Regions from separate parts of the Rhizobium sp. F40D2 genome, predicted to be linked through region 1. Evidence: predicted binding sites of a transcription regulator. Region 1 holds the regulator's gene; each other region holds the start of a gene.
What was found. Region 1 encodes PhoB, which activates phosphate uptake and scavenging genes when phosphate is short. Its sites were predicted from a motif close to TGTCATNNANCTGTCAT; they were not measured.
Positions count from the first base shown of each region.

Region 2: ACS4RS_RS22065 (esterase-like activity of phytase family protein) is a predicted target of PhoB. The motif match lies at 2,640-2,656, and genes of this name have one in related genera.
Region 3: ugpB (sn-glycerol-3-phosphate ABC transporter substrate-binding protein UgpB) is a predicted target of PhoB. The motif match lies at 1,424-1,440, and genes of this name have one in related genera.
Region 4: ACS4RS_RS00280 (alpha-D-ribose 1-methylphosphonate 5-triphosphate diphosphatase) is a predicted target of PhoB. The motif match lies at 3,382-3,398, and genes of this name have one in related genera.

Region 1 covers NZ_CM131436.1:1,027,366-1,032,465, reverse strand. Annotated here, with positions in the region: gene phoU (phosphate signaling complex protein PhoU) at 1-508, shown strand, start outside; gene phoB (phosphate regulon transcriptional regulator PhoB) at 651-1,334, shown strand; gene ACS4RS_RS04935 (GcrA family cell cycle regulator) at 1,576-2,109, opposite strand; gene ACS4RS_RS04930 (aspartate aminotransferase family protein) at 2,535-3,734, shown strand; gene argF (ornithine carbamoyltransferase) at 3,772-4,686, shown strand; gene ACS4RS_RS04920 (Hsp33 family molecular chaperone) at 4,774-5,100, shown strand, end outside.
Region 2 covers NZ_CM131436.1:4,513,320-4,518,419, forward strand. Annotated here, with positions in the region: gene ACS4RS_RS22065 (esterase-like activity of phytase family protein) at 389-2,587, opposite strand; partial or broken gene ribN (riboflavin transporter RibN) at 2,692-3,258, opposite strand; gene hupB (DNA-binding protein HupB) at 3,365-3,640, opposite strand; gene lon (endopeptidase La) at 3,847-5,100, opposite strand, start outside.
Region 3 covers NZ_JBPWQX020000004.1:9,745-14,844, forward strand. Annotated here, with positions in the region: gene ACS4RS_RS28560 (inorganic phosphate transporter) at 1-767, opposite strand, end outside; gene ACS4RS_RS28565 (DUF47 family protein) at 767-1,408, opposite strand; gene ugpB (sn-glycerol-3-phosphate ABC transporter substrate-binding protein UgpB) at 1,634-2,956, shown strand; gene ugpA (sn-glycerol-3-phosphate ABC transporter permease UgpA) at 3,022-3,906, shown strand; gene ugpE (sn-glycerol-3-phosphate ABC transporter permease UgpE) at 3,919-4,767, shown strand; gene ACS4RS_RS28585 (sn-glycerol-3-phosphate import ATP-binding protein UgpC) at 4,769-5,100, shown strand, end outside.
Region 4 covers NZ_CM131436.1:53,231-58,330, forward strand. Annotated here, with positions in the region: gene ACS4RS_RS00265 (AI-2E family transporter) at 1-172, opposite strand, end outside; gene purM (phosphoribosylformylglycinamidine cyclo-ligase) at 418-1,491, shown strand; gene purN (phosphoribosylglycinamide formyltransferase) at 1,488-2,159, shown strand; gene ACS4RS_RS00280 (alpha-D-ribose 1-methylphosphonate 5-triphosphate diphosphatase) at 2,156-3,325, opposite strand; gene ACS4RS_RS00285 (PadR family transcriptional regulator) at 3,607-4,176, shown strand; gene ACS4RS_RS00290 (FAD-dependent monooxygenase) at 4,181-5,100, shown strand, end outside.

The DNA.
Region 1 (5,100 bases):
CGTCACCATTGCCCGCCGCCAGCCGATGGCCTCGGACCTGCGCGAAATCATGGGTTCGATCCGCATCGCCGCCGATCTCGAACGCGTCGGCGACCTTGGCAAGAACACCGCCAAGCGCGTCATCGCCGTGCAGAGCACCGGCGTCCCGCGCAAGCTCGCCCGCGGCCTCGAGCACCTGTCGGAGCTGGCGCTCGTCCAGCTCAAGGAAGTGCTCGACGTCTACACGACGCGCGCTGCCGACAAGGCCAATGCGATCCGCGAACGCGACAACGAGATCGACGCGATGTACACCTCGCTGTTCCGCGAGCTCTTGACCTACATGATGGAAGATCCGCGCAACATCACCAGCTGCACGCATCTGCTCTTCTGCGCCAAGAACATCGAGCGCATCGGCGACCACGCCACCAACATCGCCGAGACGATCTATTACATGGCAACCGGGGCACAGCCGGAAGGCGACCGTCCGAAGGACGACAGCGCCAACACCGTCGGCGCGGTCACGGAATAGCCGCGCACCAGCCCACCAGCAGATTGTATGCGCGCCCATGTGGGGCGCGCAAAGAGGTCGCAGCCAATTTTCTGATTTTGCGCAGGATGCATTGCTTAAATCATCCCCGGTTTAAGGATCATGCGCGAGGAGACCGACACGCATGATCCCGAGAGTTGCAGTTGTTGAAGACGAGGAAGCCCTGAGCGTGCTTCTTCGCTACAATCTCGAAGCTGAGGGCTTCGAGGTCGATACCATCCTTCGTGGCGACGAGGCCGAAATCAGGCTTCAGGAGCGCACGCCCGACCTCCTCATCCTCGACTGGATGCTGCCCGGCGTCTCCGGCATCGAACTCTGCCGGCGCCTGCGCATGCGGCCGGAAACCGAGCGCCTGCCGATCATCATGCTGACGGCGCGCGGCGAAGAGAGCGAGCGCGTCCGCGGGCTTTCGACAGGGGCCGACGATTACGTCGTCAAGCCTTTCTCGACCCCGGAACTCGTCGCCCGCGTCAAGGCGATGCTACGCCGCGCCCGCCCCGAGGTGCTGTCGACCGTGCTGAAATGCGGCGATATCGAACTCGACCGCGAAACCCACCGCGTCCACCGCAAGAGCCGCGAAGTCCGCCTCGGCCCGACCGAATTCCGCCTGCTGGAATTTCTGATGTCGTCGCCCGGCCGGGTCTTCTCCCGCTCGCAGCTGCTCGACGGCGTCTGGGGCCACGACATCTATGTCGACGAACGCACCGTCGACGTCCATGTCGGCCGCCTGCGCAAGGCGCTGAACTTCTCCAACATGCAGGACGTCATCCGCACCGTCCGCGGTGCCGGTTATTCGATGGAAGCCTGAGGGGTTTCCGATAAAGTCGAACAAGTGCCCCTCACCCTAGCCCTCTCCCCGTTTTACGGGGAGAGGGGACGTGCCATGCGAGGCGTAGGCGAGGGACGGAGACGTTGCGGCATATCCCCTTCGCCCCGTCTACGGGGAGAAGGTGGCGGCAGCCGGATGAGGGGCAGCCACCCCCAACCCATTCCCCACAAAAAAACGGGCTTTGCAGCCCGTTTTCGCATGTCGACAATGTCTTACCCGCTCAGCTCGCCCGCGCTGCCGCCCGGCGTCGTTCGTTGACCGGCTGGTAGGCAAGCCGCTGGTGGTAGCTGCAATAGGGCGAATTGTCGGGGGACTCGCAGCCGCAGAAATGGAAGTCGTCCTTCAGCGGATCGCCGACCGGCCACTTGCAGGTGCGTTCGGTCAGTTCGGTCAGGCCGAGGCGGCGCGAGATCGGCACGACCACGTTGCCCTTCGGCACGTATTCCATTTCCTCGACCGTTTCGATTTCGATCTCTTCCTTCAGCATCGTTGCGCCCTGCTGGCGGGTAACGGTGCGGGTGGCGATCCGCGAGGCATAGTTCGGTGCGCGCGGCGCCGATGTATTGCGTTTCGGCGTCCGCGCCGTGGCGGCCGTGCCGCCGGCCTTGGCGCGGCCGGGAAGGCTCAGCCGGTGCACCTTGCCGATCACGGCGTTTCTGCTGACACCGCCAAGTTGCGCCGCGATCTGGCTGGCGCTCAGTCCTTCGGCCCAGAGCTTCTTGAGTTTCTCGACCCGCTCGTCTGTCCAGTTCATGCCCTGTCTCCACCTTTTGCGTTGGTGATGGCAGAATCCCTCACCGTTGTCCCGGAAGCCTCCGAAACAAGAAACGCTTGATCAATTTTGGTGACTAGTTCCGCCGCATGCAGTCTAGTAATTGAACTTTAACCTAGTGTGAGCCTGACTCCGTGACAAGAGTCGCATGAATCCGGATGAATCGAATTCCGAGTTTTCCCCAACTTGCTTCCGCTGCGTGTCATTTCTGCAATAATGCCTGTTGAAGGTCGAAAACACCGCTGTACAAGCTTGCTGCATGCGCTAAGGGCGCAGTTTTGTTGACATTGCAGCGCGAAAAGGAAATAGTACCGCTGGCCGCCGCGAGGCGGCATTTTTAATTTTCCGGACCTGGTTTTCTTAGCCGGAGTCTGTTGTTGAATAACGCTGATCGGGAGACCCGCGCCATGGCCGAAGCCGCGCCGCTTTATGACACCTATTCTCGTGCCCCGCTGCGGTTCGAGCGAGGCGAGGGCGTATGGCTGATCACCGAAGGCGGCGAGCGTTATCTCGATTTCGGCGCCGGCGTCGCCGTTACCTCCGTTGGCCACAGCAACCCGCATGTGGTTGGCGCGCTGAAGGAACAGGCCGATAAGGTCTGGCACCTCTCCAACATCTATGAGATCCCCGGCCAGGAGCGCCTGGCCAAGCGGCTGACGGAGGCGACTTTCGCCGACAAGGTGTTCTTTACCAATTCGGGCGCCGAGGCACTCGAATGCGCGATCAAGACGGCGCGACGCTACCAGTTTTCCAAGGGCCATCCCGAGCGCTTCCATATCATCACCTTCGAAGGCGCCTTCCACGGCCGCACGCTGGCGACCATCGCCGCCGGCGGCCAGGAGAAATATCTCGCAGGCTTCGGCCCCAAGGCGCCGGGCTTCGATCAGGTGGCTTTCGGTGACATCGACGCCGTCCGGGCCGCCATAACCGATGCCACGGCGGCAATCCTTATCGAGCCGGTGCAGGGCGAGGGCGGCGTGCGCCCAGCCACGCCAGAGTTCATGAAGGCGCTGCGCCAGCTCTGCGACGAAAACGGCCTGCTGCTGATCCTCGACGAGGTCCAGACCGGTGTCGGCCGCACCGGCAAGCTTTTTGCCCATGAATGGTCGGGCATCACGCCCGATATCATGGCTGTCGCCAAGGGCATCGGCGGCGGTTTCCCGCTCGGCGCCTGCCTTGCGACCGCTGAGGCCGCCTCCGGCATGAAGGCCGGCACGCACGGCTCGACCTATGGCGGCAATCCGCTCGCCATGGCCGTCGGCGACGCCGTGCTCGACATCATCCTCGCCGATGGCTTCCTCCAGCAGGTCCGCGACGTCGCGCTCGTCTTTCGCCAGGGACTGGCCTCGCTGAAGGACCGCTATCCCGATGTGATCGAGGATATCAGAGGCGAGGGGCTGCTGCTCGGCGTCAAGGCGGCGGTTCCTTCAGCCGAACTGCTGCAGGCGATCCGCGCCGCGCATCTGCTCGGCGTTCCCGCCGGCGACAACGTCATCCGCCTTCTTCCGCCCCTCGTCGTCACCGCCGAGGAAGCCCGCGAGGGCCTTGCCCGCATCGAGCGCGCTGCCGAGAGCATCCGCGCCTCCAAGGTCAAGAAGACGGCTTGAAAGGATTGTCGCCTGCGGGCGCACGACAGGTAAGAACATGGCTCCTAAACATTTCCTCGACCTTTCGGCGGTCACCTCAGCCGACCTCAGAACCATCATGAACGATGCGCTCGCCCGCAAGCAGGCCTTCAAGGCCGGCAAGGGCGACAAGCCGCTGGCCGGCAAGATGCTGGCGATGATCTTCGAGAAGCCGTCGACCCGCACCCGCGTCTCCTTCGACGTCGGCATGCGCCAGCTCGGCGGCGAAACGCTGTTCCTGTCCGGCACCGAGATGCAGCTCGGCCGCGCCGAGACGATCGGCGACACCGCCAAGGTGCTGTCGCGTTATGTCGATGCGATCATGATCCGCACCACCGAGCATTCCAGGCTCAAGGAGCTTGCCGAGCATGCGACCGTGCCTGTGATCAATGCGCTGACGGATGACACCCATCCCTGCCAGATCATGGCCGATATCATGACCTTCGAAGAGCATCGCGGCCCGATCAAGGGCAAGACCATCGCCTGGACCGGCGACGGCAATAATGTGCTGCATTCGCTGGTCGAAGGGGCCGCGCGTTTCGGCTACCGCATGAACATGGCCGTGCCCCTTGGCTCGGAGCCCAAGGATACCTATCTGAACTGGGCCCGCAATGAGGGCGCCGAAATCATGCTCTGCCATGATGCCGACCGTGCGGTCGACGGCGTCGATTGCGTGGTGACCGATACCTGGGTCTCCATGAATCAGGAACATCGGGCCCGGGGTCACAACGTCTTCCAGCCTTATCAGGTCAACGCGGCCTTGATGGCCAAGGCCGGCAGCGATGCATTGTTCATGCATTGCCTGCCCGCGCATCGCGGCGAGGAAGTGACGGACGAGGTGATCGACGGCCCGCAATCCGTGGTCTTCGATGAGGCGGAAAACCGTCTTCATGCGCAGAAGTCGATTCTTGCTTGGTGCCTGGGCGCGATCTGAACCATAATCGGACGCCGCGTGTGAAAACGCGCGGCCGCGCGAGCGAAGGGCACTCTGTCCTTTCGCTTGAAAACTAGGAGTGAATCCATGGCAGAAGCTGCAGCCGCCCTCGGCCAGTTCGATTTCGCCGGCGATGACCATGTCGTCCCCTTCCAGGTGGAGGGTCTGGATGTGCGCGGCCGCGCCGTTCAGCTCGGCCCGATGCTCGACGCGATCCTCGAGCGCCATCATTACCCCGCACCCGTCGCCCGGCTGCTTGCCGAAGTTGTAGTGCTGACGGTGCTGCTCGGCACCTCGCTGAAATTCGACGGCAAGTTCACCGTGCAGACCAAGGGCGATGGCCCGGTCGATCTTCTCGTCGCCGATTTCTCGACGCCGGAAAATGTCCGTGCCTATGCCCGTTTCGATCATGCG
Region 2 (5,100 bases), 1.1 Mb from region 1:
CTTGTTTCTGAGGGCTGTGGGGAGCGTCGATGACCCACCCTTGCTGAAGGTCTCACACCTCTCGTTCGTCATCGCAGGCCTTGCGCCGAGCATCCACTCGCACGCGTGAGAGGCCGCGGCATGGATCCTCGGCTCAAGGCCGAGGATGACGGAGTGTGAGGGAATGTCCGTGCCAAACTCCAACCTCACCGCACTGCGCGCTGTTGGAATTGTTCCAGCATCTCGCCTCCTGCCAGTCGCGTCCTCCCAATCTCCGTCATGCTCGGACTTGATCCGAGCATCCATGCCAAAGCACTCTGCTTGCAAATGCGGACGCCTCATGGATTCTCTGCATCAAAAAAGAGGCCGGGCTTTCGCCCGGCCTCTTCCTTTAACTCTCTATCACCACTCAGTTCGTCGCGTTCAGCTCAACCGGGAAGAACAGCGTCTCGCCTGAGGAATCGCTGACGCCGTCGTTGTCGGTTACGGCGTAGGGCTTGCCTGAGGCGTCGAAGGTGAAGCCTTCGAGCTTGTCGAGCACATAGCCGTTGGTCGCGGTCTTCAGTTCGCCGAGGAAGTCGTGGGCTTCGGTCTTCTTGACGACGGGCAGTTCGCCGCCGAGCTTGGCGGGCTTCAGCTCCGAGATCGCCACCTTGTAGAGCTTCTTCAGCTTGGCGGCATCGCCGACGAGGTTGTCGCGTTCGATGATGTAGACGCTGTCGCCCTGCGCCGAGATTTCAGACAGGCCGACCCAGCCGCTGTCCGTCTTGTCGAGCGGATAGCGCACGGCACCCCATTCCTTCTTCTTCGGGTTGTAAGAGACGAGCTTGACGAAGCCCTTCTCGTCGTCACCCCATTCGCGCTGGACGGCCATCCAGAGCGTGGCATCGTCGCCGGTGCCGACAATGGTGACGCCTTCGAAGCCGTAGCGGATTTCGTTGGCGGCGAGTTCCTTCGGCAGGGCGATCTCGGCCTTGATATCGCCCTTTGCGTTGACGTTGTAGAGGGCGTGCGGAACGAGACGCTCGCTGTAACCTTCCGAGGCGAGCCAGAAGGAGCCGTCGGCGGCGACCGCGATGCCTTCGATGTCGAGCTTCTGGGCCGGGGCGCCGTCACGCTTGACGACGAGAGCATCGGTGATCACCGCCGGCTTCTTGCTGGCATCGATCGTGTAGATCGTCGGCTGCGAGCCGAGAACGCTGTCGCTGACGGCATAGAGCATGCCCGGCTTGCCGGGAACGGCGGCGAGACCCGAAAGGGCTGCAAAGCCGATCGGATTGCCGTCCTTTTCGGCGGAGACGATCTGCGGATAGGCTTTCTCGCCTTCCGAACGCTCATAGATCATCACATGCGAGCGCGTGCCGCCGTCCTTGCCAAGGTCGAGCTCGTTGGCGGTGGCGAAGAGATTGCGCGCGGGGATGGCAATCCCACCTTCCGGGGAAATGCCCGATGGCAGCAGCTGTACGAGTTCGGGGTCGGCGCCGGTATCCTTATAGACGCCGACGACCGAGGCACGCTCGGCGAGCAGGAAGAAATATTGATCATCGCCGAACTTGGCGGCTTCGAGGCCTTCCGGCTCGACGCCCTTCGATCCCGAACGGCTTTCCGGATAGTGGCCGATATGGGCGACGGCGCGTTCGAAGGATGCGCGCGATTCGTAGAGAAGCTTGCCCGTCTTGTCGAAGATGGTGAAACCGCGCGAGCCGCCCTGGTAATCGCCCTCATTGGCGATGACGAGGCGGTTATCATCAAGCCACTTCACGGCGTCCGGCTCACGCGGCACGCCCTTCAATTCGCCGGTAAATTTCAGGGCGCCGTCACGCTTGGTGTCGATGCCAGTGAGATCGACGCTGCCGGCGGAGAAATGCGTTTTCACCTGAGCCGTCGTGGCATCGATGATGACGATCTCGTTGTTTTCCTGCAGCGTCAGCGCGATCTCGTTGAGGCCGTTGAAGGCGACGAATTCCGGCTCCGGATCCTCAGGGGCGACGCCGGCAAGACCGGTCAGCGCCACGTGCTTGATGGTGCCGCAATCAACAGTGCCGTTCTTGACCTGGAAGACGACCAGATCGCCGGCCGGCATCTGCGGGATCTTGCCGTCATTGACCTCTTCGTCGCGCTCGTTTTCGATCGCGATGGCGCCGAGCGTCTTGTCCTTATTGAGCGCGATCAGATCCGGCTGACCGCCGAGATCGCAGGTGTTTTCGATCTTCTTCGTCGCCACGTCGACGATCGCCAGACGGCCCGAGGGCTTTGCCTTGCTTTCGGAGGTATTGACGGCGACCAGCGCCTTGCCTGCGCTCGAGGTGACCGATGTCGGCTCGCCGTCCATCATCAGCGCGCCGCCTGGTTTCGGGGCCTTGGCATCGGTGATGTCGATGAAGCCGATCGCGCCGAGCGGGCTGTCGCTATAGATCAGCGTGTTGCCGTCGTCGGTCGCGGTGATGATTTCGGCTGAGGTCGCCGAAAGCTTGTCCTTGTCGGCAGGCAGGTTCTGGGCGACCGGGAAGGAGGCGATGCGGTTGAAAACCGGCTCGGCGGCGGCCGGGAAGGCAACGGAAGCGAGAAGCACGGCAGCAAACGCTGCCTTGCGCGATGAAATTGTCATGAAATCCCCCATGTGTCGAACATTCGAAACATAGGTTTTCTGCGGGAGTGGCATGACAGAGGCATGACAGATGCGACATTTTGCGCCGGATCACGTCAGGTGGGCTACCGCTCCCTGCGCATCTCGCTTCGCATGATGAAGAGCGAGGCGGCAAGGATGAGAGCTGCCCCGAGCCAGAGGTAGCCCGCCGGCGCATAACCGAAGAACAGCCAGCCGGCCAGCACATTCAGCGGCAGCTTCAGATCGTCGAAGGGCTGGACGTAGGCGGCATCGGCTGCGGCATAGGCAAGCGTCAGGAAATACTGTGCTGCGGCGGTCAGCAGCCCCGCCAGCAGGAACAAGGCAAATGTTGCACCCGTCGGCACGGCAAAGCCTGCCGCAAGCGCCAGCCCGCCGTTTATCGGCGTCAGCAGCACGAGCAGCCAGACGGTAATCGTCTCCGGGCGCTCGATGCCCGTCAGGCTCTTGGTGATCAGCGACGAGGCGCCCCACAGCAGCGCGGAAAGCACCGGCAGGAGTGCCGCCCAGCCAAAGCCGTCCGACCATGGCTGCAGGATGATCATTGCGCCGGTGAAACCCGCAGCGGTCGCCGCCCAGCGGGCCGGGCCGACGCGCTCGCCGAGGAAAAGCCGGGCGCCGAGAATGATGAAGAAGGGCGAGGTCATCACCAGGCCTGGCGAAGCAAAGGTCTGGCAAAGCAAAAGGGGTCCGGCAAAGCCGAACCCCTCCCAAATCCTGCGCAGCCGGTCTCGTTTACGGCTGGCGGATAATCTCAGATCAGCCGTTGACGGCGTCCTTCAGGCCCTTGCCGGGCGTGAACTTCGGCACGTTGCGAGCCGGAATGTCGACTTCAGCGCCCGTCGACGGGTTGCGGCCCTTCGATGCTGCACGATGAGAAACGGTGAAGCTGCCGAACCCTGCGAGGCGGATGTCGCCCTTGTTCTTGAGTTCACCTTGGACAACGTCAAAAACCGCGTCAACAGCGGAAGCCGCGTCAGACTTCGTCAGTCCTGCCTTTTCGGCGACTGCGGACACGAGTTCATTCTTGTTCATGTTTCCACCCCTTTCTAAATGGTACGAAACGACTCAAAAGTAAGCTAGGCGCAGAATAGGTTTCATCAGGCCCGCCGGGAACCCAAAAGCCCTGCAAATCAAGGAAAAGCAAGCGTCTCCATGACGTTTTCACAAAAAAGGCTGGCGTTTTCGCCAGCCTTTTTCCGTCTTTTCAGTCAATGGGGCATAAATGTGGCCGAGGCCACTCAATGCGCTATGGTTGCGCCCGTCTCGTCGAGGCCTTCGACCGAGGTGATGACAGGCGTCTCCACCGTGCCGTCCCATTCGATCGGCTCCGGCCGCCGGATCAGCGCATGCTTGATCACCTCGCCCATGCGGGACACAGGGATGATCTCCATGCTGTTCTTCACGTTGTCTGGAATCTCCGCCAGGTCCTTGGCGTTTTCCTCCGGAATCAGCACCTTCTTGATGCCGCCGCGAAGCGCTGCGAGCAGCTTTTCCTTGAGACCGCCGATCGGCAGCACACGGCCGCGAAGGGTGATTTCACCGGTCATGGCCACGTGCCTGTTCACCGGGATACCGGTCATGATCGAGACGATGGCGGTCGCCATGGCAACACCGGCCGAGGGGCCATCCTTCGGCGTCGCGCCTTCCGGCACGTGCACGTGGATGTCGCTCTTGTCGAAGCGCGGCGGCTCGATGCCGAAATCGACAGCGCGCGAGCGGACATAAGAGGCCGCCGCCGAGATCGATTCCTTCATGACTTCCTTCAGATTGCCGGTGACCGTCATACGGCCCTTGCCCGGCATCATCACGCCTTCGATGGTCAGCAGCTCGCCGCCGACTTCCGTCCAGGCAAGACCGGTGACAACGCCGACCTGATCCTCGCCCTCGGCTTCGCCATGGCGGAAGCGCGGGACGCCCAGATAGTCGGAGATGTTGGCGGCCGTCACATGCACGGACTTCGTCTTGCCCTTGATGATCTCGGTGACCGCCTTGCGGGCGAGCTTCATCAGTTCGCGCTCGAAGCTGCGCACACCGGCTTCACGGGTATACTGCTGGCTGATCGCCATCAGGGCGTCGTCGCTGACCGAGAATTCTTCCGGCTGCAACGCATGTTCCTTGATGGCCTTCGGCAGCAGATGCCGCTTGGCGATCTCGCGCTTTTCATCTTCGGTGTAGCCGGCGATACGGATGATCTCCATACGGTCCATGAGCGGCGCCGGGATGTTCAGCGTATTCGCCGTCGTGATGAACATCACGTCCGACAGGTCGTATTCGACTTCCAGGTAATGGTCCATGAAGGTCGAGTTCTGCGCCGGATCGAGCACTTCGAGCAGAGCCGAAGACGGATCGCCGCGATAGTCCTGGCCGAGCTTGTCGATTTCGTCGAGCAGGAACAGCGGGTTCGACTTCTTGGCCTTCTTCATCGACTGGATGACCTTGCCGGGCATCGAGCCGATATAGGTGCGGCGGTGACCACGGATTTCGGCTTCGTC
Region 3 (5,100 bases), on a different replicon from region 1:
TGCATCGGGTTGAGGCGCGTGATCTTCGACCCCATCGTGTGGACGATGCGCCATCCGCCGCAAAGCGTGCCGAGCGCCATTGCGCCTTGGCATGAGAGGACAACCCAGAGCGGCACATGGAAGCCGCCGGTCAGATAGCCTTGCGAGTAGAGCAACACGGCAATGATGCCCATCGTCTTTTGAGCATCGTTGCCGCCGTGGCCGAGGGAATAGAGCGAGGCGGAGACAAACTGGAAAACCCGGAATGTCCGATCGACAGCGAAAGGCGTCTGTCGCACGAAGATCCACGACACGATCAGGATGAGCAGCAGCGCAAGGAAAAACCCGATCGCCGGCGACATCACGATGGCGCTGGCCGTTTTCAACAATCCGCTCCATACGATCGAACTAAAGCCGGTCTTCATCAACCCGGCGCCGACCAGCCCGCCGACCAGCGCATGGGATGAACTCGAAGGGATACCGAAGACCCAGGTGACGATATTCCAGACAATCGCGCCGACCAGCGCTGCGAAGATGACCTGCGGTGTGACGATGGCCGGATCGATAATGCCGGTCCCGAGCGTTTCTGCGACGTGCAGACCGAAGAACAAGAAGGCGATAAAGTTGAAGAAAGCCGCCCAAAGCACCGCATATTGCGGACGCAGCACCCGCGTCGACACGATCGTGGCGATGGAATTAGCGGCATCGTGCAGGCCGTTCAAGAAATCGAAGAAGAGTGCAACAGCCACGAGAGCGGCAAGAAGGGGAAGGGCGAGGGTGGCTTCCATCAAACGTTCTCGATGACGATGCCACTGATTTCATTGGCGACATCCTCGAACCGGTCGACGACCTTCTCAAGCTCGCCATAGATTTCGCTGCCGATGAGATAAGCCATCGCATTTGACGCACCGTGGCGGCGGAAAAGATCCTTCAGCCCCTGCTCATGCAACTCGTCAGACCGGCCCTCGACGCAAGTTACTTCTTCCGCGAGAACGGCCAGACGGGGGGCGTTGGTGCTGATCCGGTCGAGAAGAGGAATGGCCTCGGCGATCAAATGTGCCGCCTGGACGATCGTCTTTCCCATTTCCTGCATCAGAGGATCGAAGCTTTTCTGCTCGAACAGCCGGATGGTCTTCACCGTCTTCTGCATCATGTCGATCGCATCGTCCATCGACTGGATGAGATCCTTAATGTCGCCACGATCGAACGGCGTGACAAAGCTACGGCGCACGGCAAGCAGTACTTCTCGGGTAATGTCGTCGGCTTCATTCTCCAGCTGGATGATCCGGGCGCAATGGCCTTCAATGTCTGACCCGCCCAAAAGCTCGTTGAGCGCTTCGGCCGCACTGACGACAGTCTTTGAGTGTTGAGCGAAGAGATCGAAGAAGCGATCTTCCCGCGGCATGAGTCTTCGAAACCAGCTTAACATCGGTGCTCCATCGGCCGTCACAAAAGCGTCATAAAGCACGGCGGCTGCCATGGAAAGCCGTGAGATTGGGGAAGTGACCTCGCCAACAGAAACCAACTGCGGGGTCCGGGCATTTGGTGTAGATGTTCATTTGAACATTTCATCATTGCAATGTGAACAATGCCTGTTACCATTGCCGCACGTCTGGAGCGGGAGGCTGCGGACCGAAAGCAATGGGGAGTGAAGATGAACAAGATCGCTTTTTTCCTGTCCGCAGGATTAACCAGCCTGTCCTTATCCGTTCCGGCAATGGCGGCCACGAAGATCCAGTGGTGGCATGCGATGGGCGGCGAGAATGGCGCGAAGCTTGAACAGATCGCCAAGGGGTTCAACGCATCTCAGTCCGATTATGAGATCGTGCCGGTCTACAAGGGCACCTATGACGAGACGCTGACCGGCGCGATCGCCGCGTTTCGTGCCAACCAGCAGCCGGCGATCGTCCAGGTCTATGAAGTCGGCACCGGCACCATGATGGCGGCACAGGGTGCGGTCTATCCCGTTTACCAGCTGATGAAAGACCAAGGCGAGGCCTGGGACCAGAGCAAATTCATTGCCCCGGTCGTCGGCTATTACTCGGACACCAGCGGCAACGTCCTGTCGCTGCCCTTCAATTCCTCGACGCCGATCATGTATTACAACAAGGACGTCTTCAAGAAGGCCGGACTCGATCCGGAAACGCCGCCGAAAACGTGGGCTGAGGTGGAGTCCTTCTCGCGGACCATCATGAAATCAGGTGCCGCCAAATGCGGTTTCACCAGCGCGTGGATTTCCTGGATCCAGACCGAAAATCTCAATGCCCTGCACGATAAGCCTTACTCGACCAAGGCCAATGGCTTCGGCGGTCTCGACGCCGAATTCACCTTCAACAACGATCTGACGATCCGCCATTGGGACAATTTGAAGAAGTGGCAGGACGAAGGTCTGTTCAAATTCGGTGGACCGGTCGGCGGCGACAACGCACCTCCGATGTTTTATTCGCAGGAATGCGCGATGTATATGAACTCGTCGGCCGGCCGGGCCGGCGTCATCAACAACGCGAAAGGCTTCAAAGTCGGTTTTGCACCACTTCCTTTCTACGATGACGTCATCAAGCAGCCGCTCAATTCAATCATCGGCGGTGCCACGCTCTGGACGCTGAAGGGGCGGCCGGAAGAGGAATACAAGGGTGTGGCGAAGTTCTTCACCTACCTTCAGAAACCGGAAGTTCAGGCCGATTGGCATCAGTTCTCCGGCTACCTGCCGATTACCGAAGCTGCTTATAAGCTCGGCCAGGATCAGGGCTATTATGAGAAGAACCCCGGCGCCGATATCGGTATCAAGCAACTGACGCGCGTGACGCCGACCGAAAATTCCAAGGGCATCCGCTTTGGCAATTACGTCCAGGTGCGCGGCATCATCGACGATGAGTTTGCCGCATTGCTGGGTGGAAAGAAGACGGCGAAAGAAGCGGTCGATGCCGTCGTCGCACGCGGCAACGAACAGCTTCGCGATTTCGAGTCCGCCAACTAATGAGCACCGTGACGGGGGCTGGTGCAAGACCGGCCTCCGCTTCCCATCCGTCAGTGTGAGGGCTCATGCAAACCAAACGGACCGTATTTCCCAACAAGTTTTTGCCTTACCTGCTCATTGCCCCCCAGATTTTCGTGACCTTGGTATTCTTCCTCTGGCCCGCGGCAACTGCATTCTGGCAATCCTTCCTGCGCCAGGATGCCTTCGGCTTCAAAACCAACTTCGTCTGGTTCGAAAACTACCGTCGGCTTTTTGCCGATCCGATTTACATCAATGCTTTCGGCCACACGCTCATCTTCGCCATTCTGGTGACGGTGCTGTCGACGTCGATCGCGCTGCTCCTGGCAGCCGCGGCAATGCGCGTGCTCCGCACCTCTCGAATTTATTCGACCCTGCTGATTTGGCCCTATGCCGTCGCACCGGCGATTGCCGGTATTCTCTGGTGGTTCATGTTCAATCCGTCGATCGGCATTGTCGCCTATATGTTGCGAGCGATGGGCGTCGACTGGAACCATCTGATCAACCCCGACGATGCGATGATCCTGATCGTGATTGCCGCCACCTGGAAACAGATTTCCTATAACTTCCTGTTCTTCCTGGCGGCACTGCAATCCGTGCCCCGCTCGCTTCAGGAAGCCGGGGCCATCGATGGGGCTGGCCCGATGAAGCGTTTCTGGACGATTGTCTTCCCGCTGATTTCGCCAACGACCTTCTATCTGATCGTCATCAACATCGTTTACGCGATGTTCGATACTTTCGGCATCGTTCATGCGACCACCCAAGGCGGGCCGGCGCGCGCGACCGAAATCCTGGTCTACAAAGTGTATTTCGACGGTTTCATTGGACTGAATCTCGGCTCGTCGGCGGCGCAGTCGGTCATTCTGATGGTGATCGTCGTCGCACTGACGGCAGTGCAATTCCGCTTCATTGAACGCCGCGTGCAATATTGAGGGAGTCCAAGGATGGTTGAAAATCGCCCTTTCCTAAATTTCCTGGCCCACCTTGTCCTCATCCTTGGCGTCACGATCGTCGTGTTTCCGGTCTACGTGGCATTCATCGCATCGAGCCACGGGCCCAATGACTTCCTGTCGGGCGTCGTGCCGCTGACTCCGGGGAGCCACATCATCGAGAATTATTCGACGATGCTTTCTTCCGGGATGACAAGCTCGGGAGCGCCGCCGATCGGGCCGATGATGATCAACTCGCTGATCATGGCGGTCGGCGTCGCCGTCGGGAAGATCGCCATCTCGATCCTTTCGGCCTTTGCAATCGTCTATTTCCGATTTCCGTTCCGGACCCTGGCATTCTGGATGATCTTCATCACGCTGATGCTGCCGGTCGAGGTGCGCATCGTGCCGACCTACAAGGTCGTGGCCGACCTCGGAATGCTGAACAATTACGGCGGCCTCATCGTCCCGCTGATCGCCTCGGCAACGGCCACCTTCCTGTTTCGCCAGTTCTTCCTGACGGTGCCTGACGAATTGATGGAGGCCGCCCGTGTCGACGGGGCAGGGCCGATGAAGTTCTTCCGCGATATTCTGCTGCCGCTGTCGATCACCAACATCGCCGCCCTGTTCATCATCCTCTTCGTGCTCGGCTGGAACCAGTATCTCTGGCCGCTCATCATAACCACCGACCAGAGTTTCTACACCGTCGTGATGGGCATCCAGCGCATGGCAGCGGTTGCCGATGCCGAGCCGCGCTGGAATCTCGTCATGGCAGCGGTCATTCTGGCCGCCCTGCCACCCGTCCTCGTCATCGTCGCCATGCAACGCCTTTTTGTCAAAGGCCTGGTCGAAACGGAGAAATGAAATGGCCACGATCAATATCATTGACGTCAAGAAGAACTATGGCGCCGTTCCGGCGGTCAAAGGCATTAACCTGGCGGTTGCAGACGGCGAACTGATCGTGCTTGTCGGCCCCTCCGGCTGTGGCAAATCAACCCTGCTTCGCATGATTGCCGGGCTGGAAACGATCAGCGAGGGCGATGTCGAGATTGCCGGCCGCAATGTGAACAGGGCGGAGCCGGCTGACCGCGACATTGCGATGGTCTTTCAAAATTACGCGCTCTATCCGCATATGACCGTGCGCGGAAATCTCGAATATGGTTTGAAAAACCGTGGCACAGAGCGGGCTGAAATCAA
Region 4 (5,100 bases), 970 kb from region 1:
GGCGCTCCAGCCGGTCGGCGACCGGATCGAGGAAATAGGCGATCGCCATGCCGGCGATGAATGGCAGCAGGATCGAGCTGAAAACGTAGAGAAAGACGACGAAGAAGACGAGCACGGCCAGCCAGAAGAAAATCTGACGCTTGAGACTGTTGCCGCTGACTTGCTGTGGCATCGCTTCCCCGCTGATCGCTTACCGCCGCCAAACGCCGCATCCGAACCGACGCCGCCATTCAGCAAATAGGATGCAGCCGCAAAGATGGTCAACCCTGTCGCGCCAAATCCCGGAAAGGCCCGGGGAAGACGCGGGAAATTGGGGGCTTTTGCCATGCGGCGCTTGCATAAAAGCCCCTGTCATGCAATTGCGACCGGCAGATGACGCGGCGCGTCTGCCGCCTGAAATAGCCATCGGAGACCAGCATGAGCCAGTCTGGGAAAAACGGCCTGACCTACAGCGACGCGGGCGTCGACATCGATGCCGGCAACCTCCTCGTCGAGAAGATCAAACCGGCGGTGCGCTCGACCCGACGCCCCGGCGCCGATGGCGAGATCGGCGGCTTCGGTGGGCTCTTCGATCTCAAGGCCGCAGGCTTTACCGATCCGGTTCTCGTTGCCGCCAATGACGGCGTCGGCACCAAGCTTAAGATCGCCATCGATGCCGATTATCATGACACCGTCGGCATCGACCTCGTCGCCATGTGCGTCAACGATCTCGTCGTGCAGGGCGCCGAGCCGCTGTTCTTCCTCGATTATTTCGCCACCGGCAAGCTCGACCCCGACCAGGGCGCGGCGATCGTCGGCGGCATTGCCGCGGGCTGCCGGCAGGCCGGCTGCGCGCTGATCGGCGGCGAGACGGCCGAAATGCCCGGCATGTATTCCTCCGGCGACTATGATCTCGCCGGTTTTGCCGTCGGCGCTGCCGAACGCGGCAAGCTACTGCCCTCCGGCGATATCGCCGAGGGTGACGTGATCCTTGGGCTTGCCTCCTCCGGCGTGCATTCCAACGGCTTCTCGCTGGTGCGCAAGATCGTCGAACTCTCCGGCCTCGGCTGGGATGCGCCGGCGCCATTTTCCGAAGGCAAGAAGCTCGGCGAAGCGCTGCTCGAGCCGACCCGCATCTATGTGAAGCCGCTGTTGAAGGCGATCCGCGAGACCGGCGCCATCAAGGCGCTGGCCCATATCACCGGCGGCGGCTTCCCGGAAAATATTCCCCGCGTGCTACCGAAGCATCTGTCGGCCGAGATCGATCTTGCCGCCGTCAAGGTTCCCACGGTGTTTTCGTGGCTCGCCAGGACGGGCGGCGTCGAAACCAAGGAGATGCTGCGCACCTTCAACTGCGGCGTCGGCATGATCGCCGTCGTCGCTAACGAGAATGTCGCGGCCGTTTCCGCCGCACTCGAAGCCGAGGGCGAAACCGTCGTCACGCTCGGCCGCATGATCGCCCGCGCCGAGGGTGCTGCCGGCACGGTCTATAAGGGCACGCTTGCCCTATGAGCGCGAAGCGCAAACGCGTCGTCGTCCTCATATCCGGCAGCGGCTCCAACATGATGGCGCTGGTTGCGGCGGCCAAGGCCGCCGACTATCCAGCCGAAATCGTCGGCGTGATTTCCGACAAGGCGGATGCCGGTGGGCTTGCCAAGGCGGCCGCCGAGGGCATCGCCACCTTCGCTTTCCCCCGCAAGGATTATGCCAGCAAGGATGCGCATGAGGCGGCGATCTTTTCCGCACTCGATAAGCTTTCCCCCGAAATCCTTTGCCTTGCCGGCTATATGCGGCTGCTGACCGCGACCTTCATCCAGCGTTACGAAGGCCGGATGCTCAACATCCACCCTTCCCTGCTGCCGCTGTTTCCGGGCCTGCATACCCATCAGCGCGCCATCGACGCCGGCATGCGGATCGCCGGCTGCACCGTGCATTTCGTCACCGAAGGCATGGACGAAGGGCCGGTGATCGGCCAGGCGGCGGTCCCGATTCTCACAGGTGACACGGCCGAAAGCCTCGCCGCGCGTGTGCTCACCGTCGAACACCAGATCTATCCGCAGGCGCTACGGCTCTTTGCCCAAGGCCGTGTGACCATGGAAGGCGCCAAGGCCGTCGGCGCTGAGGCTTCCGCCGCTACGCCCAATGCCCACCTCATCTCGCTTATCGGCGACCGCGCTTAAGCCGCCAGCGCCCGCAGCGGATGCAGGGTGCCGTCGCTGTAGACCAAGCGGCCGGCGCGGAAGGTGGCGCGGATGCGGTTGATGTCGCCGCGCTCGACCGCCACCAAATCGGCGCGCTGGCCGAGGGCGATTTCGCCGCGGTCAGAGAGGCCGGCAGAGCGGGCCGCATTGCCGGTCGCCATGGCGACGGCTGAGGGCAGACCGCCTTCCACCATGTCGGCGAGTTTGAAGATGCCGGGCACGAAAGCGGCCGGGTGATAATCGGCGGCGATGACGCTGAGGAGACCGGCCCTGGCGGCATCGAGGGCGCTGAGATTGCCCGACATCGACTGGCCGCGCAGCGCGTTCGGCGCACCCATCAGTGTCCAGAGACCGCGGCGGCGCGCCTCTTCCGCAGCGGGTGCGGTGACCGGAAACTCGCTGATGGTGACGCCGAGATCGTGCATCTCGGCGACTTTTTCGACGCTGTCATCATCATGCGAGGCAAGCGACAGCTTGTGCTTCAGCGACAGCGCGACGATCTCTTTCAGCTTGGCTTCGATGTCGGGGTTGTTTCGCATGGCGATGCGCTTGGCGACGATCTCGGCAGCCATTTCCTCGGAGATGGCGCGGCGTTCGGAAATGCTGAGGATGTAGCTTTGCAGATTGTTGTACTGCCCCTGGCCCGGCGTGTGGTCGGTGAGCGAAACCATGTCGATCTGATCGGCATTCAGCAGGCGCTCGAGCGCCGGTGCTGCGCCAACATTGGTGATTTCGTAGCGGGCGTGGACGCGGTGGTCGATCAGCAGACCGTCGCGCAGGCGGTTGATGCCCTCGATCACCGCCGAGGTGGTCTCCAGCGAGCGGACGTGGCCGTAGACGCTTTCGGTGGCGAAGGAGACGGCGGCAAAGGCGGTGGTGACACCGGCGGCGGCAAGTTTCTTGTCGAGCTCGTGGATGCCGAAATCGATCGGCATCGTCGCGTTCGGGCGCGGCGCGATCTCGCGCTCGATCATATCGCCGTGAAGATCGACGAATCCCGGCATCAGCAGCCGCCCGCCGCCATCGATGGCAGCCCCGGCGACCGGCTCCGGCCGGATTTCGGCGATGGCGCCGTCTTCAACACGCACGGAACCTACACTCACCACCTCGTCTGGGAGAACGAGGGTGAAATTGCTGAGCCACATGGGCTTTCTCCTGACCGCATAGATGATTGACAGACCGCAGCGGATAGAACCGCTTCGTGACAGTCGTATGAAATTTAAAGCGCGCTCACCTTAAAGCGGAAACTTGCGCTTTGGAAATGGTCAGATGCACCGCCTCACGAATTCACGGCGTCGATCTATCCCAGCATCGATCCAAGAGTTCCAACGTCAACCAGTTGACTAGTCATAACATAACTATTAATATTATAACTATGCCCTCAGTCAAACGTTCTCCAGTCGCGCTCGCTGTCCTTGCAATGCTCATGGAAGAGCCGCTGCATCCTTACCGAATGCAGCGGCTCATCAAGGAGCGCGGCAAGGACGAGGTGATCAATGTCACGCAGAGGGCAAGCCTTTATCAAACAATCCAGCGGCTCGAACGCGAGGCTTTGATCGCCCAGCAAAAAACAGTCCGAGATGACAAGCGTCCCGAGCGGACCGTATACGAGATCACCGAAAAGGGCCGCGACGTCGCGCTGGCATGGATCCGCGAGATGTTGTCGACCTTGACGCGGGAATATCCGGAATTCCCCGCAACCATATCATTTCTTGCTCTGCTCACGCCGAACGATGTGTTGGGTCTGCTTGAGCACAGGGCAAATGCCATCGAGTCGGAACTTCGCCGGATCGACGGAATCCTGCAAGAGGCGCAGGCCGTACCAAGGCTCTTCCTGCTCGAGATGGAGTATCTCCGAGCGCTTCAAGCAACCGAGTTGTCTTGGGTCAATGCCGTCGTCGAGGACCTGCGCGCCGGGCGCATCACCTGGACAGACGAGTGGCTCAGGCAGATTGCCGTCCAGTTCTCCACCCACTCCACGCCCGACAAGGACTAGCACCATGAAGGTTTTGATTATCGGCGCAGGGACTGGCGGTTTGGCACTCGCTCATCTGCTTAAACAGGCCGGCGTTAGCATTGCTGTTTATGAGCGCGACATCGCACCGAACGCGGACACCGGCGGCTATCGCGTCGGTATCAGCCCGGCTGGGAGCCGAGCGCTAAAGGCCTGTATACCCAACGAACTCTACGACCTCTATGTTGCCACATGCGCCAAGTCGCCATGCTATTTCAACATGTTCACGGAACATCTTGGTGAATTGCTGAGCTTCGACATCGGTGACGCGGCTGCGAATACTCTCGACGGTGAAAAGAACGTCGTTCGAAAGACGCTGAGGCGGGTTCTGCTCAGGGGGCTTGAAGACCACGTCTCCTTCGGCAAAGCGCTTCAGGGGTACACACGTAACGCAGACGGGTCCGTCACCGCTTGCTTTCAGGATGGTAGTCTCGCGACGGGAGATGTTTTGGTCGGTGCTGACGGCACGAACTCTGCTGTGCGCAGGCAATATCTACCGCAAGCGCGTCTGGAAGATACGGGGATCGTGTCGCTCGGGGGCAAAATTCCAATGACGGCCGAGACCAAAGCTCTGCTGTCGGACAAGATGTTGAGAGGCATGTCGATGATTATGGCGCCGATGGGTTTCGGCGCGATAATTCACTCGCTCGAGTTCGCCGACAGCCGCAGCGACCCCGATTTTGCCGCTCGTTGGCCGGATTTCGTCGAAGCACTCGACGAGGACAGTATCGGCTGGGGCATTTGGGGCGCTCGGCAGAATTGCCCGCGGGATACGGCCGGCCTGAGCGGAGAACAATTGAGAGAATTGGGCCTGGAACTCGCTCGGGACTGGCATCCGCATTTGCGTGCTCTCATCCGTATGACGGAGCCCTCGACGATCCACGATGTCAAGGTCAGGACTTCCGT